One region of the Serratia sp. TSA_105.2 genome, then DNA from elsewhere that is predicted to be linked to it. Evidence: predicted binding sites of a transcription regulator. Region 1 holds the regulator's gene; each other region holds the start of a gene.

What was found. Region 1 encodes ArgR, which controls arginine synthesis, uptake and breakdown. Its sites were predicted from a motif close to ANTGAATAAAAATACANT; they were not measured.
Region 2: argC (N-acetyl-gamma-glutamyl-phosphate reductase) is a predicted target of ArgR. The motif match lies at 3,440-3,457, and genes of this name have one in related genera.
Region 3: argA (amino-acid N-acetyltransferase) is a predicted target of ArgR. The motif match lies at 8,069-8,086, and genes of this name have one in related genera.

What each region holds. Positions count from the first base shown of each region.
Region 1 covers NZ_JBQZFT010000004.1:51,627-62,174, reverse strand. The annotation lists gene dacB (serine-type D-Ala-D-Ala carboxypeptidase) at 1-630, shown strand, start outside; gene pmrA (two-component system response regulator PmrA) at 639-1,301, shown strand; gene pmrB (two-component system sensor histidine kinase PmrB) at 1,298-2,359, shown strand; gene cgtA (Obg family GTPase CgtA) at 2,396-3,568, opposite strand; gene ACUTSC_RS14475 (EamA family transporter) at 3,585-4,556, opposite strand; gene rpmA (50S ribosomal protein L27) at 4,662-4,919, opposite strand; gene rplU (50S ribosomal protein L21) at 4,937-5,248, opposite strand; gene ispB (octaprenyl diphosphate synthase) at 5,519-6,490, shown strand; gene ACUTSC_RS14455 (DNA-binding protein) at 6,539-6,895, opposite strand; gene ACUTSC_RS14450 (helix-turn-helix domain-containing protein) at 7,077-7,337, shown strand; gene mdh (malate dehydrogenase) at 7,404-8,342, opposite strand; gene argR (transcriptional regulator ArgR) at 8,807-9,277, shown strand; gene yhcN (peroxide/acid stress response protein YhcN) at 9,681-9,944, shown strand; gene yhcN (peroxide/acid stress response protein YhcN) at 10,065-10,328, shown strand; gene mpl (UDP-N-acetylmuramate:L-alanyl-gamma-D-glutamyl-meso-diaminopimelate ligase) at 10,517-10,548, opposite strand, start outside.
Region 2 covers NZ_JBQZFT010000011.1:12,227-22,774, forward strand. The annotation lists gene argH (argininosuccinate lyase) at 1-56, opposite strand, end outside; gene ACUTSC_RS21815 (argininosuccinate synthase) at 249-1,469, opposite strand; gene argB (acetylglutamate kinase) at 1,495-2,268, opposite strand; gene argC (N-acetyl-gamma-glutamyl-phosphate reductase) at 2,289-3,293, opposite strand; gene argE (acetylornithine deacetylase) at 3,510-4,655, shown strand; gene ppc (phosphoenolpyruvate carboxylase) at 4,914-7,550, shown strand; gene metF (methylenetetrahydrofolate reductase) at 7,658-8,554, opposite strand; gene ACUTSC_RS21845 (bifunctional aspartate kinase/homoserine dehydrogenase II) at 8,783-10,548, opposite strand, start outside.
Region 3 covers NZ_JBQZFT010000005.1:161,693-172,240, forward strand. The annotation lists gene ptrA (pitrilysin) at 1-1,278, shown strand, start outside; gene recB (exodeoxyribonuclease V subunit beta) at 1,275-4,826, shown strand; gene recD (exodeoxyribonuclease V subunit alpha) at 4,823-6,673, shown strand; gene argA (amino-acid N-acetyltransferase) at 6,711-8,036, opposite strand; gene amiC (N-acetylmuramoyl-L-alanine amidase AmiC) at 8,276-9,529, shown strand; tRNA gene ACUTSC_RS17310 (tRNA-Met) at 9,620-9,696, opposite strand; tRNA gene ACUTSC_RS17315 (tRNA-Met) at 9,762-9,838, opposite strand; tRNA gene ACUTSC_RS17320 (tRNA-Met) at 9,896-9,972, opposite strand; gene mltA (murein transglycosylase A) at 10,189-10,548, shown strand, end outside.

The DNA of each region.
Region 1 (10,548 bases):
CAGATAGACGGGCATTTGAAACGCCAGACGCGCCCTGGCATCACCGGCACGGTAATCGCGCAAACCCAGTCGGCGCCACTGCACGATCTGTTGAAGATCATGCTGAAGAAATCGGACAACATGATCGCCGATACCGTCTTCCGCACCATTGGCCACGAACGCTTCGGCGTACCGGGCACCTGGCGAGCGGGTTCCGATGCGGTGCGGCAGGTGCTGCGCCAGAAGGCCGGCATCGATCTGGGCAATACCATCATCGCCGACGGTTCCGGCCTGTCGCGCCACAACCTGCTGGCGCCGGCGACCATGATGCAAGCGTTACAGTACATCGCGCAGCACGACAACGAGCTGAACTTCATCTCGATGCTGCCGCTGTCCGGCTATGACGGCACCTTGCGCTACCGCGGCGGCCTGCACGAAGCCGGCGTCGACGGCAAAGTGTCGGCCAAAACCGGCGCGCTGCAGGGCGTGTACAACCTGGCGGGCTTCATCACCACCGCCAGCGGCCAGCGCATGGCGTTCGTGCAGTATCTTTCCGGTTACGCCGTACCGCCGGAAGATCAGAAACAGCGCCGCGCACCGCTGGTACGCTTCGAAAGCCGCCTGTATCGGGATATTTACCAAAACAACTGAGGATCGCCATGAAGCTGCTGGTCGTTGAGGATGATGAACTGCTGCAACAGGGGCTGGCGCTGGCGCTGACCGGCGAAGGCTACGTCTGCGACTGCGCCGCCACGGCGGCGGAGGCCAACAGCCTGCTCATCACCAGCCAATACAGCATGGTGATCCTGGATCTCGGCCTGCCGGACATGGACGGCGCCGCGCTGCTGCGGCAGTGGCGCCGACAGCAGATCGATCTGCCTGTGCTGATCCTGACCGCTCGCGATGCGCTGGAAGATCGCGTCGACGGGCTGGATGCCGGCGCCGATGACTACCTGGTCAAACCCTTCGCGCTGGTCGAACTGCAGGCGCGCGTGCGCGCCCTCCTGCGGCGCTACCAGGGCCACAGCGACAATCTGATGCAGGTGGATGACCTGCAGTTGAACCTCTCCAGCCAGCAGGTCTATCTGCAGCAGCAGCCGGTGGAGGTCACGCCGAAAGAGTTCGCCATTCTGGCGCGTCTTATCATGCGTGCCGGCCAAACGGTCAACCGCGAACTCCTGCAACAGGACCTCTACACCTGGCAGGACGACTTGGGTTCCAACACGCTGGAAGTGCACATCCACAACCTGCGCCGCAAACTGGGCAAGGATCGCATCCGCACCGTGCGCGGCATCGGCTACCGCCTGGAACCCTCGTCATGATCAGCATGCGCCGCCGCCTGCTGCTGATGCTGGCGCTGATCCTGCTGGTCACGCAACTCATCAGCGCCTTTTGGCTGTGGCACGAAAGCCAGGAGCAGATCAGCTTCCTGGTGGACGAAACCCTGTCCGCCAAAGTGCGTACCGAACGCGTCGATACCGAGATCGCCGAGGCCATCGCGTCGCTGCTGGCGCCTTCGCTGATCATGATGGTCGTCACGCTGCTGGCGTCGTTTTGGGCCATCAGTTGGATCATCCGCCCGCTCAACCAATTGCAGCAGCGGCTGGAAAAGCGCTCTGCCGATAACCTGACGCCGCTGCCAATCACCAGCGACAGCCAGGAAATGGTGGCGGTCACCAATGCACTCAATCAGCTGTTTTCACGGCTGGATAACACCATTCAACAGGAACGCCTGTTCACCGCTGACGCCGCCCATGAGCTGCGCACGCCGCTGGCCGGCATCCGCCTGCATCTGGAACTGATGGAAAAGCAGGGCGTCAAGGGCAGCCAGGCGCTGATCGCCCGCATCGATCAGCTGATGCACACCGTCGAGCAGTTGCTGATGCTGTCGCGCGCCGGACAAGACTTCGCCAGCGGCCATTATCAGCATTTCGATTGGGTAGCCGATGTGATTCAACCGCTGCGTGAAGAGCTCGACGAAATGACCGCCCAACGCGGGCAGACGCTGGATTGGCAATTGCCGGGTGTCGCCGCGGTGAACGGCGATCCGGTGCTGCTGCGGCTGCTGCTGCGCAACCTGGTCGAAAACGCCCACCGTTACGGCCCGGAAGGCGGGGCGATACAGGTGCGGTTAACGCCGCAAGACCACGGCTATCTGCTGCAGGTCATCGACGATGGCCCAGGTATCAAGGAGGAGATGGTCGGGGAGCTGACACAGGCGTTTCGCCGCATGGATCAACGCTACGGCGGCAGCGGACTGGGCTTGAATATCGTGATCCGCATCGCGCAGTTGCATCAGGGCCGTTTGACGCTGGAAAACCGCCGCAATGTGCGCGGCCTGAACGCCCAGTGTTGGCTGCCGGAAAAGGCGCTTAAATAACAAGGGCCCAGCGTTGCTGAGCCCTTTATCACCGAATCACTTCTGGTAAATGATTTCGACGCCTTCGTCGTCGTCTTCGTCCCAGTCGTCATCCCAGTCATCTTCCGCTTCGGCTTCCACTTCCGCGATCTGCTCGCGGTGGTAGTCATCCCACATGAATTCGACTTTTTCCGGTTCGCTTTCTTCGATCGCCATCGCTTTCGGCTGAGTGTTGATGAAGTTCATCACGTCCCAGCACAGCGCGTTGACGCCTTCGCGGTTGGCGGCGGAGATCATGTAGTACTTCCCTTCCCAGCCCATGCCTTCCACAATCGCTTTGGCGCGTTCGGCGGCTTCTTCCTCACCAATCACATCAATTTTGTTGAACACCAGCCAACGCGGCTTCTGCGCCAGATTTTCGCTGTATTGATTCAACTCGTTGATGATCACTTTGGCGTTTTCCACCGGATCGGTTTCGTCGATCGGCGCGATATCCACCAGGTGCAGCAGCACGCGGCAACGCTCCAGGTGCTTCAGGAAGCGAATACCCAGGCCCGCGCCTTCAGAGGCACCCTCGATCAACCCCGGAATGTCCGCAACCACAAAGCTCTGCTCGTGGTCCATGCGCACCACGCCCAGGCTCGGCACCAGCGTGGTAAACGGATAATCGGCCACCTTCGGCTTGGCGGCGGACACCGCGCGAATGAAGGTCGATTTACCGGCGTTCGGCAGCCCCAGCATGCCTACATCGGCCAGCAGCAACAGCTCCAGCAACAGGTCGCGCGCTTCGCCGGCGGTACCCAGCGTCTTCTGACGCGGCGCTCGGTTGACCGAAGATTTGAAACGGGTGTTGCCCAGGCCGTGCCAGCCGCCTTTGGCGACCATCAGCTTTTGCTCGTGGCGGGTCATGTCGCCGAGGATCTCGCCGGTGCCCTGATCCTTCACGCGCGTGCCGACCGGCACCTTGATGATGACGTCTTTACCGCGTTTACCGGTACAGTCGCGGCTCTGACCATTCTGGCCGCGCTCGGCGCGGAAAGACTTCTCAAAACGGTAGTCGATCAGGGTGTTGAGGTTCTCGTCCGCCAGCAGGTAGACGTCGCCGCCGTCGCCGCCGTCGCCGCCGTCAGGCCCACCGTTGGGAATATATTTTTCGCGGCGGAAGCTGACGCATCCGTTACCACCGTCGCCTGCAACGACCAGAATCGCTGCTTCATCTACAAACTTCATTTACCGTCTCCGTAAATCATTCACCGGATTGCTTCAAAGGAGCAACCAGGGGGGGTTCTGCCCGTCGCGGCCACCACCGGTGACCAATTGCGGAAAACATGGCGCCCGCCACAACCACAAACGCACCGACATAGCCGACGATGTTCAGCGTCGGCGCGGCGAATGCCTGGGGCCAGGCCAGCGCCAATAAATCTGAAAACAGCAGGGTAAACAGCGGGGTCAGCGTAACCAACGCGCTCACCTGCGCCGCCTGCCAGCGCGCCATAGCCTCTGCCAGCGCGCCATAGCCGATCAGCGTGTTGGCGCCGCAAAACAGCAGGCACGCCAATTGCCAGCCGCTCAGCTGGAAAATCACCTCGGGTTTGGCCAGAGGGAACAACGCTATCGCACATAAAGTGTACAACATAACCAGGATCTGCGGCGAAGCCAGTCGGCGCAGCAACACCTTCTGCGCCACGCCGTAGCTCACCCAGACCATCGCCGCGCACACGCCCAGCATGACGCCCAGCGTGTAGTCCGTCAGCCGGGTGAAGATCTCTATCAGACTGACGTTGAAAAACAGCATCAGTCCGCAAATCAGCATCAGGGCGCCAATGACCTGGGTGATACGCATGCGTTCTTTTAAAATCAGCACGCTGGCGAACATCATGCCGACCGGCGACAGCTGGCCAATCACCTGCGACGCCGTCGGGCTCAGGTATTGCAGCGAGGAACTGAAGAACACAAAGTTGCCCAGCAGCCCCGCTGTCGCGATCGCCAACAGCAGCAGCCAACGCGGCTGGCGGAACATCGTCAGCGGCGGCAGCTTGCCGCGCACCGCGAGGATCACGCCCAAGCCGATGGCGGCCATGGTAAAGCGATACCAGACAACGGTAAACGGCTCCATCACCACTAACACTTCTTTCATCGCGATCGGCAACGCGCCCCAGCAAACCGCCGTGGTTAACGCCAGAGAAATGCCAACGCCGACCTGCTGCTTCGTATCCATATCACCTTCGCCAACGCTGACGGGCCTGCCCTCAGGCAACCCATAAATGTAAAAAGCCCCGCAACGAATTGCGGGGCTTACATCTATTTCGTAAGGCTCGAAAAATTATTCAGCTTCGATGCTGATGAATTTACGATTGCTCGGGCCTTTAACTTCGAATTTGACTTTACCGTCTTTCAAAGCAAACAGAGTGTGGTCTTTGCCGCAACCCACGTTGGTACCAGCGTGGAATTTGGTGCCGCGCTGACGAACGATGATGCTGCCTGCCAGTACTGCTTCGCCGCCAAAGCGTTTTACGCCCAGACGTTTAGCTTCTGAATCGCGACCGTTACGAGTCGAGCCGCCAGCCTTTTTGTGTGCCATTAATCCGCTCTCCTAACTTAAGCGCTGATGCCGGTGATTTTAACGTCAGTGAACCACTGACGGTGGCCCTGCTGCTTACGGTGGTGTTTACGACGACGAAACTTAACGATTTTAATTTTCTCGCCACGACCGTGAGCAACAACTTCAGCTTTGATCTTGCCGCCATCGACGAAAGGAACGCCGATTTTGATATCTTCGCCATTAGCGATCATCAGAATCTGGTCAAACTCAACCGCTTCACCAGTTGCGATGTCCAGCTTTTCCAAGCGAACGGTCTGACCTTCGCTTACTCGGTGTTGTTTACCACCACTTTGGAAAACCGCGTACATATAAAACTCCGCTTTCCGCGTGCCCGACTGTGTTAGTTCAGAGCGCGCTATAAATATTCACAATAGGGCGCGAATTCTACGCAAAAAAGCAGCGCATGACAAGAGCAGAATAAGACCAGAACAAGAAAAAAGAAGAAAAAAAGCGCAGTTTCTTTCGTGGCGTTTATCTGAACCGTTTTTCAAGTACAATCATAGGGACAGTTACCGCCATGTACCGATGTGAGCAGCGATCTCAACGCGGTGAAGAGAAACACAGCTGAAAAAAACACAATGAACCTAGAGCAAATTACCGAGTTAACCGCGCAAGATATGGCGGCCGTGAACGCAACAATTCTCGAACAGCTGAATTCCGATGTCACGCTCATCAATCAGCTTGGCTATTACATTATCAGTGGTGGCGGTAAGCGCATCCGGCCGATGATCGCCGTTCTGGCGGCGCGGGCGTTGGGCTATGAAGGCAACAAGCACGTCACCGTGGCCGCCCTGATCGAATTCATCCATACCGCCACGCTGCTGCATGACGACGTCGTCGACGAATCGGACATGCGCCGCGGCAAAGCCACCGCCAACGCGGCGTTCGGCAACGCCGCCAGCGTGCTGGTCGGCGACTTTATCTATACCCGCGCCTTCCAGATGATGACCAGCCTGGAATCCCTGCGCGTGCTGGCGCTGATGTCGGAGGCGGTCAACGTCATCGCCGAAGGTGAAGTGCTGCAGTTGATGAACGTGCACGATCCCGACATCACCGAAGAAAGCTATATGCGGGTGATCTACAGCAAAACCGCCCGTCTGTTCGAGGCGGCGGCGCAATCGTCGGCGATCCTGTCCGGTGCCAGCGCTGAGCAAGAACAGGCGCTGCAAGACTATGGCCGCTACCTCGGCACCGCTTTCCAGCTGATCGACGATCTGCTCGACTACAGCGCCGACGGCAGCACCCTGGGTAAAAACACCGGCGACGATCTGAACGAAGGGAAACCGACCCTGCCGCTGCTGCACGCGATGCACAACGGCGACGACGCGCAGCGTGACATGATCCGCGGTGCGATTGAGCAAGGCAACGGTCGTCATCTGTTGGAGCCGGTACTGCAGGCGATGCAACAATGCGGTTCGCTGGAGTACACCCGCAAACGCGCCGAAGAAGAAGCCGACAAGGCGATCGCCGCGCTGCAGGTCTTGCCGGCATCGGAGCACCGTACGGCGCTGGAAGGCCTGGCCCATCTGGCGGTGCAACGCGACTTTTAAGAAATAAATATTTCTTAAAAACCATCAGGCCCGCGTACGCGGGCCTGCCTAGCTATTGCTCTCTTCGTCGATACGCGCCAACAGGCCGCCGATCCCTTCCCGCATCAGGAAAGCCACCATTTTCTCGCGCTCGCTCTCCGTCAAATGGTAGTAATACTCGATCCAGACCGCCAACGGTTCCTGGCGTTCTACGTCATATGCCGCCCCATCCTCCTTCAGCACCAGCAGGTTACGCACACCTGAAGGCAGGCTGTCGATATGGTACTCCAACGCTTTTCCCTGCACGCCTTTACGCCTGCGGCTGACCCAGCCTTCGCGCCGGGCCATCAGATTGATTCCCTGTGGTGAGGAGGGTAATCCTGCGATGCCTGTCAGTTCCTTGGCGGCAAACCACTCGTTTTTCATAGCCATCATCTCTGGGCAATAGTGGGCAACGTCATTTTTTGGAAATTACTCGGGTATTTTTTAGGAAATTTAATGGTATTCTGGTTTCCGAATAAGCGTTTCACGTTGTTCAAGCACTTAACCTCGACCCGTTAGTTATACCACTAACGCAACTTTGGCTAATCAGAAAAGGAATGTAAACATGAATTCAAGGAACCCAGATTGGCACCCGGCAGATATTATCGCTGCACTACGCAAGCAGGGCACCACGCTGGCGGCAGTGTCGCGCAAGGCCGGATTGAGCTCATCGACGCTGGCCAACGCGCTATCGCGCCCGTGGCCGAAGGGGGAATGGCTGATCGCCGAAGCGATAGGCATCCACCCTTCGGAAATCTGGCCAAGCCGCTATTACGATCCGCACAGCGATTGCCTGCTGGATCGCAAGGCACGCATCAAATCGTGAACGCGGAGCAAAAAAAACCGCCGGAACAGCGTCCGGCGGCGTTTATCGGCTGACTATCGGCAACGATCAGTTATTGATGAACTTCTCACCCAGCTCGATATCTTTGTGCAGCACGTCCAGCATCTCGTTAAGCGCTTTCTGCTCGAAGGCGCTCAGGGTGCCGATATCTTTGCGCTCTTCAACGCCGTTCTTGCCAAGCACCAGCGGCTGCGCGAAGAAGCGAGCGTATTTGCCGTCGCCTTCAACGTAAGCGCATTCCACCACGCCTTTCTCGCCCTGCAGCGCACGCACCAGAGACAGACCGAAACGGGCAGCCGCCTGGCCCATGGACAGCGTTGCAGACCCGCCGCCGGCTTTGGCTTCCACCACTTCGGTGCCGGCGTTCTGAATGCGTTTGGTCAGATCCGCCACTTCCTGATCGGTGAAGCTCACGCCAGGGATCTGCGACAGCAGAGGCAGGATGGTCACGCCTGAGTGGCCGCCGATGACCGGCACGTTCAGCTCTTCCGGCTGTTTGCCTTTCAGCTCGGCCACGAAGGTGTTGGAACGGATGATATCCAGCGAAGTCACGCCGAACAGTTTGTTCTTGTCGTAAACGCCGGCTTTTTTCAGCACTTCCGCCGCGATGGCGACCGTGGTGTTAACTGGGTTGGTGATGATGCCGATGCAGGCTTTCGGGCAGGTTTTCGCCACTTGTTCAATCAGGTTACGCACGATGCCGGCGTTAACGTTGAACAGATCAGAGCGATCCATGCCCGGCTTACGGGCCACGCCGGCGGAAATCAGCACCACGTCCGCACCGTGCAGAGCCGGGGTCGCGTCTTCGCCGCTGAAGCCTTTGATTTTAACTGCGGTTGGGATGTGGCTTAAGTCGACGGCAACGCCTGGGGTAACAGGGGCAATGTCGTAGAGAGAGAGTTCAGAACCTGAAGGAAGCTGGGTTTTGAGTAGAAGGGCGAGGGCCTGGCCGATACCGCCAGCAGCACCGAGAACTGCAACTTTCATCCTATACTCCTTTATTATCTTAAATATATAAAGCGCCGTGAATGTGTTGGTTACGGACCTTAAGTTATTACACCTTTAAAAACAATAAATTAGCCAATTCTTGCCTGCAGGTGTAATAAAACGGCCGCTGTCGCGCCCATTTTAGATTAAATCGCTTACGCATGAAGGGCATAGCGCACACTAATCAAAAATAGTGCGAGGTTATTCACGAGCAAGTTAACCGGCCGTTACATTACACCCTTACGCAACATCAGAACAACATCATTTTAATAACATTTTATTTACCACCGCAGGCCGATTTTCCGTCGCCAAAAGGGCATATTCATCGCGGCCGGATTTTGTTAAAATGCCGCCCTTTCCTCGCCGCCCGGTCATGTTTATTTTCTTTGGGTCGGCCTTTGTTGCATAAAAATTCATCTATATGCATAATCATGACTTCCACTATCAACATTCCACGGTGCAAAATGCGTAATCCCGCAAAACAGGAAGATCTGATCAAGACGTTCAAAGCGTTATTGAAAGAAGAAAAATTCAGTTCTCAAGGCGAGATCGTTTTGGCGCTGCAAGAAGAAGGCTTCGAAAACATTAACCAATCCAAAGTATCGCGCATGCTGACCAAGTTCGGCGCGGTACGTACGCGCAATGCCAAAATGGAAATGGTGTATTGCCTTCCTGCCGAACTCGGCGTGCCGACCACCACCAGCCCATTGAAGAATCTGGTGCTGGACGTCGACCATAACGACGCCGTCGTGGTGATCCACACCAGCCCGGGCGCCGCGCAGCTGATCGCTCGCCTGCTCGACTCATTGGGTAAATCCCAGGGCATCCTCGGCACAATTGCCGGCGACGATACGATTTTCGTCACCCCCTCCAACGGCTTTACCGCTCAGAAACTGCATGAAGCTATTCTGGGCGTGTTCGAGCAAGAGCTGTGAAACCTGGCGCTAACAAAGTGCGGCTGTAGCCCGCACTTTGTTAGCGCTTCTTTAACCCCCGCGTTACCTTCCCTGCCTTCAACCGCGTTTAACACTGCTTTTTTATCCCTCAGCAACACATTTCCATGACATCTCCATGTAACCAGCAGTACCCACTGTGATCTTCCGCACTTTTGGTCAAAAGCACTTACCTCATTGAAATTACATAAATTTAACATAAAAAGATCGTTTTATGAGCGTTTTTTATTCCTTATGGTTATAAAAAATAAGGATCATGAGGTTAAAGTTTCACTAGCAACTGTTAGCGAACTATTAATTTTTCGCGTTACTAGCTGTATACTCATTTTCGTGAACTGAATCACAGTTCGTTGGAACTGATAAAAGAATACGATGAGGTGAGATGATGAAAATTAAAACTACCGTTGCAACCCTGAGCGTTCTGTCCATGCTTTCATTTGGTGCATTCGCAGCACAATCTGTTGACGCGAATCAGGCCGCAAAACTGCAGCCGGCCGGTGTGATCACCGTGAGCGGCGTCGCCGCTGCGCCTTCCGACATTCGCCAGGCGCTGTCCGACAAAGCTGACGCCAAAGGGGCGACCGCTTACCGCGTGATCGAAGCCCGCAATGAAGGCAACTTCCACGCAACCGCTGAAATCTACAAATAAGTACCGGCATTACCCGGCAACGGGCAATACATCTCTGGAATCAAATGCTGTCGTAACGGCCTTCAAGAATAAAAATCGCTGCCAAGCCCTTCCAGGCTGTTATGACCAAGGATCGCTATCATGAACATGAAAACTACTCTTGCTGCACTCGGTCTGCTGTCTGTCATCTCCTTCGGCGCGTCTGCCGCCCAGTTGGTGACTAACGATCAGACCGCCAACCTGCAATCTATCGGCACCATTACCGTCAGCGGCATCGACGGCGCGCCGACCGACATTCGCCAGGCGCTGTCGGAGAAAGCCGACGCTAAAGGCGCGACCGCCTACCGCGTGATCGAAGCGCGTAATGAAGGCAACTACCACGCCACCGCCGAGATTTACAAATAACAACTCTGGGAACGGCTTTGCAGAGCTGATTACCCTCGTCACTGCCACTGCCGAGTTCTGACGCAAACGCCGATTTCCCAGAGACCCTCTCGTCGTCCTATCCGACGAACCCCGTTGCCCTCGCTCGCGATGGCTTTTTTATGGGCGTAAAAAAGGCCGCGAACGCGGCCCTTGATGTGGTTGCGCGATCAGTAGGTGACTTTCGGTTCCTGCTTTTTCG
Region 2 (10,548 bases), on a different contig from region 1:
AGTTGCTTGAACCGCTGATCCGCCGCCTGAGTGAACCGTCCACCCCAAAGTGCCATACCTTACTCCTGTCCCCGTCATACTTCGAGCCGCAGGTGTGTTGGCTGCGAGCGCTCACCCGAATCACTTACCGATGTAAGCTCATCGGGACTCTCGCCCTTGCCGCCTTCCTGCAACTCGAATTATTTAGGGTATGAATTTTATACGAAAAGGCGCAGCATGCTGCGCCCTTGCAGAGTCACGCCAATCGATTATTTATTCTTTTTCTCGTTCAACGCGCGGATGCGTGAAGACAGAGAGAACAGGCGAATAAAGCCGCCCGCGTGGCTGTGATCGTAAACTTCGTCTTCGCCGAAGGTAGCGAACTCTTCGGAGTACAGGCTGTTGGCCGATTTCTTCTGGGTCGCCGTCACCTGGCCTTTGTACAGCTGCAGCACGACTTCCCCGTTCACCTCTTCAGCCAGCGCTTCGGCAGAAGCCTGCAGCGAGCGGCGCAGCGGCGCAAACCAACGGCCGTCGTACACCACATAGGACATCTCCAGGCCCAGCTGCTCGCGCCATTTGAAGCTGTCGCGATCCAGCACCAACTGCTCGACGGCGCGCAGCGCCGCCACCATGATGGTGCCCCCCGGGGTTTCATAGCAGCCGCGGGATTTGATGCCCACCAGGCGGTTTTCCACGATGTCGATACGGCCGACGCCGTGCTTGGCGCCCAGCGCGTTCAGGGTTTCCAGGCACTGGTACGGCGACAGCGCTTTACCGTTAACCGCCACAACGCGGCCTTTCTCAACGGTGACGGTCACCTGCTCAGGCTGGTCCGGCGCTTCCTGCGGATCGACGGTCCATACCCAGCAATCTTTGTTCGGCGCATTCCACGGGCTTTCCAGCACGCCGCCTTCGGTGGAAATGTGCCAGGCGTTTTCATCGCGGCTGTAGATCTTCTCCAACGACGCGGTAGTCGGGATGTTGCGCTCTTTCAGGTAATCCAGCAGCGCTTCACGGGAACGCAGGTTCCACTCACGCCACGGCGCCACCACTTTCAGCTGCGGTGCCAGCGCGGTGTAGGTGGTCTCGAAGCGCACCTGGTCGTTGCCTTTGCCGGTCGCACCGTGGCACAGCGCGTCGGCGCCCACTTTCAACGCCAGCTCGACCTGCGCCTTGGCGATGATCGGCCGCGCCATCGACGTGCCCAGCAGGTAGCTGCCTTCGTACAGGGCGCCGGTCTGCAGCACCGGATAAACGTAATCGCGGATAAATTCTTCACGCAGATCCACCACGTGACATTCAGAGGCACCGGACTGCAGGGCTTTTTGCTCCACGCCTTCCAGATCGCTGCGCTCCTGACCGATGTCCGCCACGAACGCCACCACTTCACAGCCGCCGTAGTTCTCTTTCAGCCATGGAATGATGGCCGAGGTATCCAGGCCGCCGGAGTACGCCAGAACGATTTTTTTGATGCCTTGGTTTTGCATGATCTATTCCTTTCTAATTCTAAAATTAAGCGAGGATCCGGGTGCCAATCGACACGCCGTTAAACAAAGCAGGAAGCTGATCGGCATGGCGCCAGCTGGCGATATCCACCGGGCGGCCGAGGGTGCGGGCCGCGTCGAGCGCTGCATTCACCTTCACCACCATACCATCGGTGATGATGCCTTGCGCGATCAGTTGTTCCGCTTTTTGCGCCGTCATTTCCGCAATACGTTGCCCCTTGCCGTCGAGGATGCCGCTGACGTCCGACAGCAGGATCAGATCCGCCCCCAGCGTCGCCGCCAGCGCCGTCGCCGCCTGATCGGCGTTCACGTTCATTAACTGCCCATCGGCGGTGATGCCGATGGAGCTGACCACCGGCAGATAGCCGGCACTCAGCAGGGTATTGAGCAGCGCGGGCGAACCGGGCTGCGCGTTGCCGACGTGGCCCAATGCCGGATCGAGCGGGGTCACGACCGCGCTGCCGCCGTCCGCCAGGCTCAGGCCGACGGCGTTGATTTGATGTTTAATCGCCCACGCCAGCAGCGTTTTGTTAGCGGTGCCGGCCAGCGCGCCGGTGATGATGTCGATCTGATCGGCCGGCGTGACCCGCAGGCCGTTCTTTTTCACCACCGGCAAAGAGAGCTGCTTCATCAGTTCGTCTACCACGCAGCCGCCGCCGTGCACGATCACCAGCGGGCGCTGATGCTGCTGGCGGTAGCTGTCCAGCGCGGTAAACAGACGCTCCAGCGCTTCTTCACTGTCTAATAACACGCCACCTAACTTGATAATTAACGGGTTCATTGCTGTTTACTCACGCTGGTTTAAAGGAGTGACTGGGTTTCCGGGAAGCCGAAACGGATATTCAGGCATTGCACCGCCTGCGCCGCCGCGCCTTTCAGCAGGTTGTCTTCCACCGCTACGGCGATCAGATGCTCGCCCTGCACCGCAAAACCGATGTCGCAGAACGGCAGCCCCACCACCGCTTTCAGCGCCGGCACGCCCTGGTCGTACAACCGCACCAGCGGCTTGTCGTCATAGGCGGCGTGATAGGCGGCTGCGACGTCCTGCGCGGTCACGCCGGCTTTCAGGCGGCAGGTGATGGTTTCAAGGATGCCGCGCGGGAAATTGCCCAGGTGCGGCGTAAAGATGACCGGCACGCCCAGGTGCGCGGCGATCTCCGGCTGGTGCCGATGAGTGAAAATACCGTATGGCTGCAGGCTCACTTCGCAGAAGCTGGTGGTCATGCTGGCCTTGCGCCCGGCGCCGCTGACGCCGCTGGTGGCGTTAATCACCGGCCACTGGTCGAGGTTCAGCAGCTGTTTTTCGATCAACGGTTTCAGCGCCAGCTGCGCCGCCGTCGGGTAACAGCCCGGTACGGCAATCAGCTGCGCCTGTTTAATCTTGTCGCTCTGCCATTCCGCCAGGCCGTATACCGCCTGCTCCAGCAGGGCGCCATGCCGATGTTCGAAACCGTAGTACTGGCTATAAAAACCGGCGTCCTGCACGCGGAAGGCGCCCGATAGGTCGAACACCACGCAGCCCGCCGCCAGGAAGGCCGGTGCGATATCGTGGCTGACTTCATGGGCGGTGGCGAGGAACACCACGTCGATGCCCTGCGCCGCCTTGGCAACGTCGGTCAACGGCTGCAGCGGCAGATCGACGATGCCTTTCAACTGGGGATGGAGATCGGAAAGCAACTTTCCTGCATCTGCACTTTGCGCTGAAACCGCTAAAGCGGTTATGTTCATGTGTGGGTGGCGATTCAGGTAAGCCGTGAGCTCCGCTCCGGCGTAACCGCTGGCACCAACGATCAGCGTATTCAACATGTGGCCTTTCACCTTCTAAACTGACGTGCGGTCGCTTGAGACCCAGGTAACAGGGCTAGCCAGCGTTGTTGCGCCGTTCACCCACGGAGCCAGGCGTTGATGCTTTTATAAACATCCGGGTGTCGGGTTCCCTTACGCTTCGGCTTACTGTATTTTTATTCAAAATAAATGCATGAATATTGATACTATCCTAACCAAAGGCTGTCAACAGTGAAGATGAAATTACCTCCATTTATTGAGCTGTACCGGGCGTTGATCGCAACGAAGTCGATCAGCGCCACCGATGCCGGCCTCGATCAGAGCAATGAGGCGTTAATCAACTTGCTGGCCGGATGGTTTGCCGACCTGGGCTTTCGCGTCGACGTGCAGCCGGTGCCGGAATCGCGCCACAAATTCAACCTGCTGGCCAGCATCGGCGAAGGCAGCGGCGGCCTGCTGCTGGCCGGCCATACCGATACGGTGCCTTACGACGAAGGCCGCTGGACGCGCGATCCCTTCACCCTGACCGAGCACGACAACAAGCTCTACGGCCTGGGCACCGCCGACATGAAAGGCTTCTTCGCCTTTATTCTGGATGCGGTGCGCGATATCGACGCGAGCAAACTGACCAAGCCGCTGTACATTCTGGCTACCGCAGATGAAGAAACGACGATGGCCGGCGCACGTTATTTCGCCGCCTCCACCGCCATTCGTCCGGATTTCGCCATCATCGGCGAACCGACCTCACTGCAGCCGGTGCGCGCACACAAGGGCCACATGGCCAACGCCATTCGCATCGTCGGCCAGTCCGGCCATTCCAGCGATCCGGCGCGCGGCGTCAACGCCATCGATCTGATGCACGACTCCATCGGCCGCCTGATGGAGCTGCGCAAAACCCTGCAGGAGCGCTACAACAACCCGGCGTTCGCCGTGCCTTATCCCACCATGAACTTCGGCCATATCAGCGGCGGCGACGCGGCCAACCGCATCTGCGCCTGCTGTGAGCTGCACCTGGATATCCGCCCGCTGCCCGGCATGACGCTCGACAACATCAACGAGCTGATGCATCAGGCATTGGAGCCGGTGAGCCAACGCTGGCCGGGCCGCCTGACCATCGAAGAGCTGCACGCGTCGGTGCCGGGTTACGAATGCCCGACCGACCACCGCATGGTGGCGGTGATCGAGGAACTGCTGGGCACCCGCACGCAGGTGGTCAACTACTGTACCGAAGCGCCGTTCGTACAGCAGGTCTGCCCGACGTTGGTGCTCGGCCCCGGTTCCATCGATCAGGCCCACCAGCCGGACGAATACCTCGACACCGCGTTTATCGAACCGACGCGCAAACTACTGGGCCAACTGGTCAATCACTTTTGCCGGCAATAAACCCGACATTTAACAGGGGAAATGCTTTATGCTTTCCCCTACCTCAAAATAAGTAGAAAACGGCGAAATAAGCCACGCTGATAACCGACGCGGCGTAATTAAATTTCAGAAAATGCGCCGATTTTGATGTTTTTTTGCTAAAAATAGTGTCAATTGACGATTGGACAGGAACGCGATGTGATCAGGCTGGCGGTCTGCGCCTGACGCGTGAAATTTATTTACAAGATAAAAATCATACAGAACTGGGTCAGGGGTTATATGAACGAACAATATTCGGCAATGCGCAGTAATGTCAGTATGCTCGGCAAATTGCTCGGCGATACCATCAAAGAAGCGCTGGGCGAGCATATTCTCGATCGCGTTGAGACCATCCGTAAGCTTTCCAAATCTTCACGCGCCGGCAACGAAGCGCATCGCCAGGAGCTGCTCTCCACCCTGCAGAACCTGTCCAACGACGAGCTGCTGCCGGTGGCGCGCGCCTTCAGCCAGTTCCTCAACCTGACCAACGTCGCCGAGCAGTACCACAGCATTTCGCCCAACGGCGAAGCCGCCAGCAACCCGGAAGCGCTGGCGCAGCTGTTCAGCCGCCTCAAAGACAAAAAGCTCAGCGACAAAGAGCTGCAGCACGCGGTGTCGCAACTTTCCATCGAGCTGGTGCTGACGGCGCACCCGACGGAGATCACCCGCCGCACCCTGATCCACAAGCTGGTGGAGGTGAACACCTGCCTCAGCCAGCTCGATCACAACGATCTGGCCGACTACGAGCGCAACAAGATCATGCGCCGCCTGCGCCAGTTGGTGGCCCAATCGTGGCACACCGATGAAATTCGCAAACATCGCCCCTCCCCGATCGACGAAGCCAAATGGGGCTTCGCGGTGGTGGAAAACAGCCTGTGGGAAGGCGTGCCGGCGTTCCTGCGCGAGTTCAACGAACAGCTGGAAAACTCCATCGATTACAGCCTGCCGGCGGAAGCGGTGCCGGTGCGCTTCACCTCCTGGATGGGCGGCGACCGCGACGGCAACCCGAACGTGACCGCCGAAATTACCCGCCATGTGCTGCTGCTCAGCCGCTGGAAAGCCTGCGATCTGTTCACCCGTGATATTCAGGTGCTGGTCTCCGAGCTGTCGATGACCGAATGCACCCCGGAGCTGCGCGCCCGCGCCGGCGGTGACGAAGTTCAGGAACCGTACCGCGAAATCATGAAACAGCTGCGCAGCCAGCTGATGAGCTCCCAGGCCTATCTGGAAGGTCGCCTGAAAGGCGAGCGCGTGCTGAAACCGCACGACCTGCTGGTGAACAACGAGCAGCTGTGGGAGCCTCTGTATGCCTGCTACCAGTCGCTGCAGGCCTGCGGCATGGGCATCATCGCCAACGGTCAACTGCTGGATACCCTGCGCCGCGTGCGCTGCTTCGGCGTGCCGCTGGTGCGCATCGACGTGCGCCAGGAGAGCACCCGCCATACCGAAGCCATCGCCGAGCTGACCCGCTACCTGGGGCTGGGTGACTATGAAAGCTGGTCGGAAGCCGATAAACAGGCGTTCCTGATCCGCGAACTGAACTCCAAACGCCCGCTGGTGCCGCTGAAATGGCAACCGAGCGCCGATACGCAGGAAGTGCTGGAAACCTGCCGGGTGATCGCCGAAGCGCCGCAGGGCTCGATCGCCGCCTACGTGATTTCGATGGCGCGCACGCCTTCCGACGTGCTGGCGGTGCACCTGCTGCTGAAAGAGGCCGGCTGCCCATTCGCGCTGCCGGTCGCCCCGCTGTTCGAAACCCTCGACGATCTGAACAACGCCGACGACGTGATGACCCAGCTGCTGAACATCGACTGGTATCGCGGCTTTATTCAGGGCAAACAGATGGTAATGATCGGCTACTCCGACTCGGCGAAAGATGCCGGCGTGATGGCCGCCTCCTGGGCGCAGTACCGTGCGCAGGACGCGTTGATCAAAACCTGCGAAAAGGCCGGCGTGGCGCTGACGCTGTTCCACGGGCGCGGCGGCTCCATCGGCCGCGGCGGCGCACCGGCGCATGCGGCGCTGCTGTCGCAACCGCCGGGCAGCCTGAAGGGCGGCCTGCGCGTCACCGAACAGGGCGAGATGATCCGCTTCAAGTTCGGCCTGCCGGAGGTCACCATCAGCAGCCTGGCGCTGTATGCCGGCGCGATCCTCGAGGCCAACCTGCTGCCGCCGCCGGAACCGAAGAAAGAATGGCGGGCGTTGATGGACGACCTGTCCGAGACCTCCTGCCGGATGTATCGCGGCTACGTGCGTGAAAACCCGGACTTCGTGCCTTACTTCCGCGCGGCCACGCCGGAGCTGGAGCTGGGTAAACTGCCGCTGGGCTCACGCCCGGCCAAACGCAAGCCGAACGGCGGCGTGGAGAGCCTGCGCGCCATTCCGTGGATCTTCGCCTGGACGCAGAACCGCCTGATGCTGCCGGCCTGGCTCGGCGCCGGTGCCGGATTGCAGGAAGCGGTGAAAGCCGGTAAGCAAGCGGAACTGGAGGCGATGTGTCGCGACTGGCCGTTCTTCTCTACCCGCATCGCCATGCTGGAAATGGTGTTCGCCAAGGCCGACCTGTGGCTGGCGGAATACTACGATCAGCGCCTGGTGGATAAATCGCTGTGGCCGCTGGGCCAACAGCTGCGCGATCAGTTGGAAAGCGACATCAAGGTGGTGCTGACCATCGCCAACGATGCGCACCTGATGGAAGACCTGCCGTGGATCGCCGAATCCATCGCGCTGCGCAACGTTTATACCGACCCGCTGAACGTCTTGCAGGCCGAACTGCTGCACCGTTCGCGTCAGCAGGAGCAGCCGGACGCCCGCGTCGAGCAAGCGCTGATGGTCACCATCGCCGGCGTCGCCGCCGGGATGCGCAACACCGGCTAGCGAGCCTAATCGCGGCCCCGTTTATCGGGGCCGTTTTTTTATGCCTTCCCCCTACAAAAAAAGGGCGCCGCGATAAAGCGACGCCCTTTATTTGTGGAACAAGCCTGTCAGGCGGCGGCCACCGGGCGCACGCCCAGCGTGTGGCAGATGGCGTAGCTCATCTCGGCGCGGTTCAGCGTATAGAAGTGGAAATCTTTCACCCCTTCGCGGCTGAGGATCTTCACCATGTCCATGGCGATGTTGGCGCCGACCATTTTGCGGGTCTCCGCATCGTCGTCCAGCCCTTCGAACATGCTGGTCATCCAGCTTGGCACCCGCACGTTGGTCATGGTGGCGAAGCGCTGCAGCTGCTTGAAGTTGGACACCGGCAGAATGCCCGGCACGATTTCCACGTCGATACCGGCGGCGACGCAGCGGTCGCGAAAACGCAGGTAGCTCTCGACGTCGAAGAAGAACTGGGTGATGGCGCGGCTGGCGCCGGCGTCGATCTTGCGCTTCAGGTTAATCAAATCGGCCTGGGCGCTCTTCGCCTCCGGGTGCACTTCCGGGTAGGCGGCGACGGAAATGTCGAAGTCGCCCACGTCTTTCAGCAGCGCCACCAGATCGGTCGCATACATTTCCGGCTTGCCGCCGCCCGGCGGCAGATCGCCGCGCAGCGCCACGATATGGCGGATACCGCTGTTCCAGTAATCGGTCGCGATGTCGCGCAGCTGTGCCGGGCTGGCGTCGATGCAGGTCAGGTGCGGCGCCGCCTCCAGCCCGGTGCGCTCCTTGATCCCCTTGATGATGCTGTGGGTGCGATCGCGCTCGCCGGAGTTGGCACCGTAGGTGACGGAAACGAATTTGGGTTTGAGGATGCTCAGACGATCGATCGACTGCCACAGGGTCTCTTCCATCTCGCTGGTGCGCGGCGGGAAGAACTCGAATGATACGTTAATCTGGCCGTTCAACTCCGCCAGACTCTGATTCAGCGCTTCCCGCTGGTTTGCGTGGAAAAAACTCATACCCTGCTCACCTCTTATCGATCACTGTTTTTATTTCATCTTGATGAGCGTCTATACGTTTAGACGTCTAGATAGAAAATGCCGCATGTTGGCTAAAGAGTCAACAGGAAAATAAGGGGAATAAGATGATTAATCTTCACCCGCTCAACGAGGGAATTTCATGACGGCGGCAGGGATAAGTATGGCAGGAAAAGCAAAGGGGCGCGGTGAACCCGCGCCCGCAGAGGATTAAAGCAGCTGTGCCAACCGGTTAAGGTCTGACTGGATCGCGCCGGCGGTCACGTCGCGGCCGGCGCCCGGCCCGCGGATCACCAGCGGATTATCGCGATACCAGCGGCTTTCGATGGCGAACACGTTGTCGCACGGCAGCAGCGAGGCCAGCGGATGCTCAGGACGCACCGCCTCCACGCCGACCCGCGCCTTGCCGTTGGCGTCGAAACGCGCCACGTGACGCAGCACCAGGCCCATTTCGCTGGCGGCCTCAAAGCGCTGCTGCATCTGCTGGTTCAGCGCCTCGCCGTTCTCGAAGAACTGATCGACGGAACCCTGCTCGCAGCCCGCCGGCACCAGCGACTCGACCCGCACCTGGTTCGGTTCGATGTCGTAGCCCGCCTCGCGCGCCAGGATCACCAGCTTGCGCATCACGTCCTGACCGGAGAGATCGACCCGCGGATCAGGTTCGGTCAGCCCCTGCTGCCAGGCCTGATCCACCAGCTCGGTGAACGGCACCGTGCCGTCATACTGCAAGAACAGCCAGGAAAGCGTGCCGGAGAAGATGCCGCTGATCGCCAAAATGCTGTCGCCGCTGTCGCGCAGATCGCGCACCGTATGGTTGACCGGCAGGCCGGCGCCAACGGTGGCGTTATACAGCCAGTGGCGGCCGGTTTTGGCGAAGGCGTCGCGAATTTGGCGATAGGTATCGCTGCATGAGGCACCCGCCAGCTTGTTGGCGCCGATCACATGGAAACCGTAGCTGGCGAAATCCAGATACTGCCCGGCCAGCTCTTCGCTGGCGGTCACGTCGAGCACCACCAGATCGTCGAACGGGTGCGCGCGCATCCACAGGAACAGCGACTCTTCGTCGAGCGCCTGCGCCTCGTCCTCAAAGAACGCCAATGCGCGGCTGGCATCCAGCCCGTCGTAGTTCAGCAGGCTGCGGCGGCTGTCCACCACCCCCGCCAGGATAAATTCGAAACCGCTGCGCGCGGAAATATTGGTCTGCTCGCGGGCAAACAGCTCCAGCCAGCGCGACCCGATGTTGCCCTTGCCGAACAGCACCAGACCGATGCGCTTCTCGGCGCGGAACAGGCTTTGGTGCAGCCCCTGAATCAGCAGCGCGGTCGGCCCCTGACGCAATACCGCCACCAGGCTGATGCCATCTTCCGCCTGCCAGATAAACTCGACCGGCTGATCTTTCAACTGCTGATAGAAACGGTGGCTGTGCAGCGGATTCTTGCAGACCCCGGCGCCGACCATCGCCACCAGCGCCAACCCTTCGCGCAGGTGCAGTTCACCCGGCAGCGCCGAGGCCTGCAGGGTCGCCAGCGCGCTGTTGACCACCTCGGAGGTGTAGCACAACTGCACCCGATTGCGGTCAGGATGGATGCCCACCGCCAGCGGTTTGATCTGCGCGCGCTTGAGCACCAGATCCAACTCTTTCTGCGCCAGTTTGAAGTCATGCTGAGCGGCGACGTGCAACTCAATCAGACACACGTCATCGTGGCTGGTGACAATCTTGGCGCCGGTGCCGGACGCCAATACGCGCTCGATGCGCGTCGAGCCCTGCTCCGGCTGGTAGCTGCAGCGCAGCTGAAGATCGATATCGCTGCCGGAGACCGGCTGCAGGGTGCGGGTATGCAGCACCGGCGCCGCCAGGCGCGCCAGCTCGCTGGCTTCGTCCAGGCGCAGCAGCGGCAGCAGGCAGGCGTCTTTCACCTTGCGCGGGTCGGCGCTGTATACCCCGGCCACGTCGCTCCAGATGGTGACGCGCGCAG
Region 3 (10,548 bases), on a different contig from region 1:
ATGCCGAGTCGTTACTTCGCCGATGAGCCGAAGGCCGACGTCACCGTCGCTTTCCGCAACGCCAAGACCATGGATTCCGCGCGTAACCAGGTGCTGTTCTCGCTGACGGATTATCTGGCCGGCCTCGCGCTGGATCAGCTGAGCTATCAGGCATCGGTCGGCGGACTGAGCTTCTCGACCTCGCCGAACAACGGCCTGATGTTTAACGCCAACGGTTTTACCCAGCGTTTGCCGCAGTTGCTGACGGCGCTGATTGAGGGCTATTCCAGCTTCACGCCGACGGAAGATCAGCTCGCACAGGCCAAATCCTGGTATCTGGAACAGTTGGACGCCGCCGAGAAGGGCAAGGCGTTTGAGCTGGCCATTCAGCCGGTGCAGATGGTTTCCCGCGTGCCGTATTCCGAACGCCGCGAGCGCCGCGAAGTGCTGAAGACGTTGACGCTGAAAGACGTGCTGGCCTATCGCGACAGCCTGCTGGCCGAGGCCACGCCAGAGCTGTTGGTGGTGGGCAACATGAGCAAGCAGCAGGTCGACACGCTGGCGTCGACGCTGAAGCATCGCCTGGGCTGTACCGGCATCGAATGGTGGCACGGCGAAGATGTGGTGGTGGACAAGAATCAGCTGGCTAACCTGCAACAGGTGGGCAGCAGCACCGACTCGGCGCTGGCGGCGGTCTATGTGCCGACCGGCTACGACGAAGTGACCGGCATGGCCTACAGCTCGCTGCTGGGGCAGATCATTCAGCCGTGGTTCTATAGCCAACTGCGCACTCAGGAGCAATTGGGGTATGCGGTCTTTGCCTTCCCGATGTCGGTGGGGCGCCAGTGGGGCGTGGGCTTCCTGTTGCAGAGCAACAGCAAGCAGCCGGCCTACCTGTACCAGCGCTATCAGGATTTCTACCCGAAAACCGAGAAGCGCTTGCGCGACATGAGCGAGGCGGACTTTGAGCAGTACAAACAGGCGCTCATCAATGAGCTGAAGCAGCGGCCGCAAACCCTGAGCGAAGAGGCCAGCCGGTTCGCCAACGATTTCGATCGCGGCAATTTCGCCTTCGATACCCGTCAGAAGCTGATTGCGCAGGTGCAACAGCTGACGCCGGCCAAACTGGCGGATTATTTCCACCAGGCGGTGATCCAGCCACAGGGGCTGGCGGTGCTGTCACAGGTGAGCGGCAGCGGGCAAGACAAGGCGGATTACGCGGCGCCTAAGGACTGGGTCACCTATCCGAACGCGTCTGCATTGCAGCAGATCCTGCCGCGCAAAGTGGCGACGCCATGACGGAAACGGCCCCGCAGAGGCTGGAGCCGCTGACGCTGCCGCTGTTCGGCGAACGCCTGATCGAGGCATCGGCGGGCACCGGCAAAACCTTTACCATCGGCGCGCTGTACCTGCGTTTGCTACTGGGATTGGGCGGTGAAGCGGCGTTTCCTCGCCCGCTGACGGTAGAAGAAATCCTGGTGGTGACCTTTACCGAGGCCGCCACCGAGGAGCTGCGCGGGCGTATCCGCGACAATATTCACGGATTACGCATCGCCTGCGTACGGGGCGTCAGCGCCAACCCGCTGTTTTCGGCGCTGATGGCTGAAATTGGCGATTTGACCGACGCCGCCTCGCAGCTGCTGGCGGCGGAGCGGCAGATGGACGAAGCGGCGATCTACACCATTCACGGCTTTTGCCAACGAATGCTGACGCACAACGCCTTCGAGTCCGGCATGCTGTTTGAACAAACGCTGGTGCAGGACGAGCTGCCGCTGCGGCGGCAGGCCTGTGCCGACTTCTGGCGTCGCCACTGCTATCCGTTGCCACTGGGCGTGGCGCGTGCAGTCAGCCAGGAGTGGAGCGGCCCGGAAGCGTTGCTGGCCGATCTCTCCGGTTATCTGCACGGTGAAGCGCCGGCGCTGCGTCGGCCGCCGAAAGAGGAAGAAACCGTCCTGATGCGCCACGAGCAGATCGTCGCGCGCATCGACGCCATCAAGGCGCAATGGCGCGCGGCGGCGGGCGATCTGGAGGCGTTGATCGCCCAGTCCGGCGTCGATAAGCGCAGCTACAGCAGCAAACACCTGCCGAACTGGCTGAACAAGGTCGGCGAATGGAGCGGGCAGGAGACCCAGGACTACCAGCTGCCGAAGGAACTGGATAAATTTCGCCAGTCGGTGCTGCTGGAGAAGACCAAGAAAGGCGAGCCGCCGCGGCATGCGCTGTTCACGGCGATAGATGAGCTGTTCGATGAACCCTTGACGCTGCGCGACCTGATCATGGCGCGCGCGCTCAGTGAGATCCGCACTTCCATTCAGCAGGAAAAGCGCCAGCGCGCCGAGCTGGGGTTTGACGACCTGCTCAGCCGGCTGGACGGCGCCCTGCAAAGCGGCGGCGGCGAACAGCTGGCGCAGGCGATCCGCCAGCGTTACCCGGTGGCGATGATCGATGAATTCCAGGATACCGATCCGCAGCAATACCGTATTTTCCAAAAGCTTTACGTCGGCCGGCCCGATTGCGGCCTGCTGCTGATCGGCGATCCCAAGCAGGCGATTTACGCCTTTCGCGGCGCCGACATTTTTACCTACATGCGGGCGCGCTCAGAGGTGAGCGCCCACTATACGCTGGAGACCAACTGGCGCTCGTCGCCGTCGATGGTTGCCAGCGTCAATCACCTGTTTTCTCAGGTAGAAAAGCCTTTCCTGTTCGGCCAAATCCCCTTTATCGAGGTCAGCGCGGCGGAAAAGAACCAAGGGCTGGCGTTTGATCTGCACGGCAAGCCGCAACCGGCGATGCAGTTCTGGCTGCAGCAGGGGGAAGGCTCCGGTGTAAGTGATTACCAACAGTTGATGGCGCGCCTGTGCGCCACGCAAATTCGCGACTGGCTCAGCGCCGGGCAGCAGGGCCAGGCGTGGCTGCAGGGCGGCAAGGAGCCACGGCCGGTGCAAGCCTCCGATATTACAGTGCTGGTGCGCAGCCGCAATGAGGCGGCGTTGGTGCGCGATGCGCTGAGCGCGCTGTCCATTCCGTCGGTCTACCTGTCCAACCGAGACAGCGTGTTCGACACCCCGGAGGCCAAAGACCTGCTGTGGTTGTTGCAGGCGGTGTTGGCGCCGGAGCAGGAGCGCACGCTGCGCAGCGCCATGGCCACCGGGCTTATGGGGCTGGACGCGCCGACGCTGGACGGCCTGAGTCGCGATGAACGTGCCTGGGATGAGCTGGTTAACGAATTCGATGATTACCGCACGCTCTGGCTGCGCCGCGGCGTGCTGCCGATGCTGAGCGAGGTGATGAAAGCGCGCCAACTGGCGGAGAACCTGCTGGCCAGCGCCGGCGGCGAGCGCCGTTTGACCGACGTGCTGCATCTGGGGGAGCTGTTGCAAGAAGCGGCGGCGCAGCTCGACAGCGAGCATGCGCTGGTTCGCTGGTTGGCGCAGCAGATTGCCCAGCCTAATCGCCAGTCCGATAATCAGCAGCTGCGGCTGGAGAGCGACCGGCATCTGGTGCAGGTGATCACGATTCATAAATCCAAGGGGCTGGAGTTCGATCTGGTGTGGCTGCCGTTCGTCGGTAACTTCCGCCAGCAGCAGCAGGCGCTGTATCACGATCGCCACAGTTTCCAGGCGTTGCTGGATCTCGACGCCAATGAAGAGAGCCAGGCCTGGGCGGAGGAAGAGCGGTTGGCAGAAGACCTGCGTCTGCTGTACGTCGCGCTGACCCGCTCGGTGTACCACTGCAGCATCGGCATCGCGCCGCTGTTCCAGGGCACGCGCAAGAAACAGGGCGATACCGATCTGCACCGCAGCGCATTAGGCTATCTGGTGCAGGGCGGGCAGGCCGGCGACGCCGTGTATCTGCAGGAGCGCCTGCAGCAATTGGCGGGCGGCGGCATCGCGCTGTCGCTGGTGGAACCGCCGGATGAAGCACCCTGGCAACCCCAGGCGTCGCTGACCGAAGCGCTGGAGGCAAAAAGTTTTACCCGGCGGATCCAGGATTTTTGGCGGGTGACCAGCTATACCGGTTTGCAACAGCACGGCGCGAGTCTGATGCAGGATCTGCTGCCGCGTCTGGATGTCGACGCCGCGGGCGAGCGGGGTGAGGAGAGTGAGCCAGCGCTCACACCGCATACCTTCCCGCGCGGGGCAACGCCAGGAACTTTCCTGCACAGCCTGTTTGAAACGCTGGACTTCACCCAGCCGCTGGACGAACAGTGGCTGCTGGAGCAGCTGCAACAGCAAGGCTTCGCCGAGCATTGGCAGCCGATTCTGCTGGCGTGGATGCAGGTGTTGCTCAATACGCCGCTCGACGACAGCGGCGTGACGCTGGCGGCGCTGAGGCCGCAGCACAAGCAAGCCGAGCTGCAGTTCTATTTGCCGATCAACCGGCTGTTGCAGGCGAAGGAGCTCGATGCCCTGGTAAAGCGCTACGATCCACTTTCCGCCCGCTGCCCGGCGTTGGATTTCTATCAGGTGCAGGGCATGCTGAAAGGTTTTATCGACCTGGTGTTCTGCTGGCAGGGCAAATACTACCTACTGGACTACAAGTCCAACTGGCTGGGGGAAGACAGTAGCGCCTATACCCAGCCGGCGATGGAGCAGGCGATGGCGGAGCATCGTTACGATCTGCAATATCAGCTGTATACGCTGGCGCTGCATCGTTATCTGCGTCATCGGTTGCCGGATTATGATTATCGGCGCCATTTTGGCGGGGTGATTTATCTGTTCCTGCGCGGCGTGGATGCGGCGCACCCGGGCAACGGCATTTTCACCTGTCTCCCCGAGTTTGAGCTGGTGGAGGGGATGGATCGCTTGTTCAGCGGCGAAGCTGCGGCGACGGAGGAAGGATCATGATCGCACTGCTGGATCAGGCGGTAGCGCTTGGCGTGCTGCGCCCGCTGGACGTGCAGTTCGCCCGCGTGGTGGCGAACGAAGACGAGCCCGATATTTTGCTGGCCGCCGCCTGCCTGAGCGCAGAAGCGGGGGCCGGTCACGTCTGCCTGATGCTGGAACAGCTGCAGGCGGACACGCTGTTTGAAGGGCGCCAGCCGGCGTTGGCGTTGGCGGTGTGGGAGGCGGCCGGGCGACCGGATAGCGCGCGTTGGCAGCAGCGTTTGGCGGCCAGCGCAGCGGTCGGGGACGGCAGCGGCGCTACGCCACTGGTGCTGCGCGGGCCGCGCCTGTATCTGCAGCGCATGTGGCAAAACGAAGGTGAAGTGGCGGCGTTTATCGGCGGTGAAGGCGAGTCGTTGGCGGTGCCGGAGGCTGAGCTGCGCACCATTCTCGACCGCTTGTTCGGCGCGGCGAGCGATGAACCCGATTGGCAGAAGATCGCCGCTGCGGTGGCCGCCACGCGGAGTATCGCGGTCATTTCCGGCGGGCCGGGCACCGGTAAAACCACCACCGTCGCCAAGCTGTTGGCGGCGCTGGTGCAACTGGATGAAGGCGCGCGCTTGCGCATTCAGCTGGCGGCACCGACCGGCAAGGCGGCGGCGCGCCTGACGGAGTCGCTTGGCAGCGCCAGCCGCCAGTTGGAGCTGACCCCGGCGCAGCAGGCGCTGTTCCCGACGGAGGCGGCGACGTTGCACCGTCTGTTGGGGGCGCAACCGAACAGTCAGCGCATGCGCTATCACCGTGGCAACCGGCTGCATTTGGATGTGCTGGTGGTGGATGAGGCCTCGATGGTCGATCTGCCGATGATGGCGCGCCTGATTGCCGCGCTGCCCGATCGGGCGCGGGTGATTTTCCTCGGCGACCGCGATCAGTTGGCCTCGGTGGAGGCCGGTGCGGTGCTGGGAGATATTTGCCGTTTTGCCGAGCAGGGATACAGCGATGCGCGTGCCGCAGAGCTGAGCCGCCTGACCGGCTGTTCGCTCGCAGGGCGGCAGGCCGACGCGGAAGCGGCGGTGCGCGACAGCCTGTGTCTGCTGCGCAAGAGCTACCGTTTCGATACCCGTTCCGGCATCGGCCAACTGGCGTTGGCGGTCAACGCCGGTGCGGGGGATCGCGCGCTGGCGGCATTAAACGGCAGTTTCGGCGATGTCGCGGGCTATGCGCTGGCGACGAGCGAAGAATATCAGGCGCTGTTGGATGCCTGCGTGGCGGGCTATCGCGACTATTTGCGGCTGACCGCCGAAGGCGCGGGCGCGGCGGCGGTGCTGGCGGCCTTTGGCCGTTTTCAGGTGCTGTGCGCGCTGCGTGAAGGGCCGTTCGGCGTCGCCGGCTTGAATGATCGTATTGAGCTCGGGCTGCAGCGTGCCGGTCTGATCGACCGCAAACCGGGCGTGCTCGGCCGCTGGTACCGGGGGCGGCCGGTGATGATCGGCCGCAACGACAGCGCGCTGGGGCTGTTCAATGGGGATATCGGCATTACGCTGCCGGATGAGCACGGCGATCTGCGCGTGCATTTCCAACTACCGGACGGCAGCATCAAGTCGGTGCAGCCGAGCCGTTTGCCGGCGCATGAAACCGCCTATGCCATGACGGTGCACAAATCTCAGGGATCGGAGTTTGACCATACGGTCCTGGTGTTGCCGAATCACTTCCTGCCGGTGCTGACGCGTGAGCTGGTCTATACCGCGATCACTCGCGCGCGTAAGCAGCTCTCGCTGTATGCCACGGAGGCGGTGTTGCTGCGGGCCATTCGCATGCCGACCCAGCGTCGCAGCGGATTGGCTGAACGGCTGCAGGCGACGGAATAAGCGTTGAAAGGGCGCGGCAACGGCCGCGCCGCGGGGATTACAGATCGGCCAGCAGGATTTTGGAACGGCGCTGGTAGTTGTACAGCGCCTGCTTTTGCATCGGCAGCACATCGACTTCCGCCGGGGTGAATCCGCGCTCCTGGAACCAATGAATGCTGCGGGTGGTCAGCACGAACAGCTTCTTCAGCCCCATCTGCCGCGCCTGGTTTTCCACCCTCTGCAGCAGCATCTCGCCGCGCGAAGAACTGCGGTAATCGGGATGTACCGCGACACAGGCCATCTCACCGATTTTTTCCTCTAAGAACGGGTACAGCGCCGCGCAGGCGATGGTCAGGTTGTCGCGTTCGATAATTGTGAACTTGTCGATCTCCATCTCCAGCTGTTCACGTGAACGGCGCACCAGAATACCCTGCTGCTCGAGCGGCCGGATCAGCTCCAGGATGCCACCGATGTCGTTGATCGTCGCCCGGCGCACCTGTTCGGCGCTCTCCATCACGATTTGGGTGCCGATACCGTCGCGCGAGAACAGCTCTTGCACCAGCGCACCGTCCTCCTGGTAGCTGATCAGGTGGCTGCGGCGCACGCCGCTGCGGCAGCCTTTCACCGCGCCACGCAGGAAGCGCACGGTGCCGGAATGGTAATCGCCGCCTTCCTCGAGCTCTTCAAGGCGCTTTTGCGCGTCGTTGGGGAACAGCTCGGAAAGGATGTTGCCTTCCGCGTCGGTCACGCCTTGCGAAGAGCAGAAACCGATCATTTTTTCCGCTTTCAGCTTGATCGCCAACTGGGTGGCCACTTCTTCCGAGGTCAGGTTGAAGCTCTCGCCGGTGACCGAAACCGCGACCGGGCCGAGCAATACGATGGCGTTGCTGTCGAGCTGGCGATGGATCGCTTCTTCATCGATGCGGCGAATGCGGCCACTGTGGCAGTAGTCGATGCCGTCATCGATGCCTAGCGGCTGCGCGATGATGAAATTGCCGCTGACCACGTTAATGTGCGCACCCTGTAGCGGCGTGTTGTTGAGGCTCATCGACAGCCGGGCGGTGATGTCCAACTGCAACAAACCGGCGGCCTGCTTGACCAGTTCGAGCGTATGGGCGTCGGTCACGCGGGTGTGCTTATGGTAGATCGGCTCATAGTTATGCTGCGCCAGATTGGCGTCGATCTGCGGCCGTGCGCCGTAAACCACTACCAGGCGAATGCCCAAGCTATGCAGCAGCCCGATATCGTTGACGATGTTGGAGAAATTCTCGTGTTCGATGGCTTCCCCACCGAGCATGATGACAAACGTCTTGCCGCGGTGGGCATTGATATAGGGGACTGAGTGACGGAATCCTTGCACCAGCTCTGTACTACGTTCCTTCACGACAAACCTCTTTTGCATATTTATACGGTATTTTTGTATTTTTATTCTTTTATTGCGCCGATGGCAAGCGGGAAATCGTCATGAAGAGTGCGCTAAGGGTGCTAAATCGTTAATAAATTGAAAAACCATAAAAAGATTTTCTGATGACAGGGCTGGAATGATTGGTTAAAGTTTTCGGCATCCCCATGTTATTGGTGTTTTTTTCACCTGTTGTAAACAGCTATTACTGCCGGAGCCGCATGCCAAACTCTAATCACAATCTGGGCCGCCGTCGTTTATTACAGGGCGTTGCCGCCAGCTGGTTGCTGAGTGTGAGTCGCACGGGCTTCGCCGCGTCATCGCACGTGATCGCCGTGCGCGTCTGGCCGTCCTCCACCTATACCCGCGTCACGCTGGAATCCAACGTCGAACTGAAATACAAACAGTTCGCCCTGACCAATCCCGATCGCGTGGTGGTAGATATCGAAGGCGTCCACCTCAACAGCGTGCTGAAAGGCATCGCCGGGCAGGTGCGCGCCGACGATCCGTATCTCAAGCAGGCGCGCGTCGGCCAGTTCGATCAGAATACCGTGAGGCTGGTGCTGGAGCTCAAGCAGAGCGTCAGCCCGCATATTTTCACGTTGGCGCCGGTGCCGGAGTATCGCAACCGTCTGGTGATGGATCTCTACCCGACCAAGAGCGGCAGCGGCGGTGAGGAGTATGATCCGCTACTGGCGTTACTGGAAGATTACAACAAGGGCGATCTGGAGCGCACGCTGCCGCCGGAAGCGCCGCAGGCCGGTAAGGCGGGGCGCGATCGGCCGATCGTCATCATGCTGGATCCCGGCCACGGCGGCGAAGATCCCGGCGCGATCGGCAAATACAAGACGCGTGAAAAAGACATCGTATTGCAGATTGCCCGCAAGCTGAGCGCTATGATCAAGCGCGAGCCGAACATGAAAGTGTTCATGACGCGCAACGAAGACGTGTTTATCCCGCTCAAAGTGCGTGTCGCCAAGGCGCGCAAGCAGCGCGCGGATTTGTTCGTTTCGATTCACGCCGACGCCTTCACCAGCCGTGCCGCGCGCGGTTCATCGGTGTTCGCGTTGTCCACCAAGGGCGCCACCAGCTCGGCGGCCAAGTTCCTGGCGCAGACGCAAAACGCGTCGGACCAAATCGGCGGCGTCAGCAAGAGCGGCGACCGTTATCTAGACCATACCATGTTCGATCTGATCCAGACCGCGACCATCAACGACAGCCTGAAATTCGGCAAGGAAGTGTTGAATCGGATGGGGAAAATCAACCGGTTGCACAAGAATCGCGTCGATCAGGCCGGTTTTGCGGTGTTGAAGGCGCCGGATATCCCGTCGATCCTGGTGGAGACGGCGTTTATCAGCAATATCGAAGAGGAGCGCAAGCTGCGCACCAGCCATTTCCAGCAGCAGGTGGCGGAGTCGATTCTGGCGGGTATCAAGGCTTATTTCGCCAACGGCGGCGCGCTGGCGAGCCGATAAAAGCAGGGCCGGGCGCGAGTCCGGCTATTTTTGCGGATTGCAGATACAAAAAAACACCCGTCAGGGTGCTTGTCTGTTGTCATCAAGAGTTGGTTGCGGAGGCCGGATTTGAACCGACGACCTTCGGGTTATGAGCCCGACGAGCTACCAGGCTGCTCCACCCCGCGTCCGTCTTGATGCTGTATTACTACGAAACCACCGTTCATGTTATGCCGCTGGTACGACATTCGGTTGGTTGCGGGGGCCGGATTTGAACCGACGACCTTCGGGTTATGAGCCCGACGAGCTACCAGGCTGCTCCACCCCGCGTCCGTATAATACTTTGTTATCGAAGCCAAACGCAAATACCGCCAATGCGGCATCGGTTGGTTGCGGGGGCCGGATTTGAACCGACGACCTTCGGGTTATGAGCCCGACGAGCTACCAGGCTGCTCCACCCCGCGTCCGATGGATGCGCACTATACTCTCCGTGCGTTTTGTTGCAAACCCTTTTTGCACTTTATTGGCCTAAACCCGTTTTTCTGCTGGATTTGCCCGCAATTTGTCTTCTTTTTCATCACCATCCTCCGTGCGGCTTTTTTTATTTGCAGCGATTCCTTTATCAATGAGCGTTTGTTATCGTTCAGCCGGTAGATCATATCAGTTTGAGAGTGTGCGCGATGAAAGGACGTTGGGGCAAATACCTGCTGGGCGGGTTGATGGTGGCGGTGTTGGCGGGCTGTTCGTCCAAGCCGACCGATCGGGGTCAGCAATATAAAGACGGCCGTCTGGATCAATCGCTGGAGCTGGTCAATCAGCCCAACGCCAAAGGTTCGCCGGTCAACGCCAAGGATTACTCGGATCAGCTGATGGAGATCAAGTACGCGTCGCCTTCGCTGTTTAACCGCAACAACGGCACTTATCAGGCGGTGCAAAGCTGGATGGCGTCCGGCGCCGACACGCGCATGCTGAGCCAGTACGGCCTCAGCGCTTACCAGATGGAAGGCGTCGACAATTTCGGCAACGTGCAGTTTACCGGC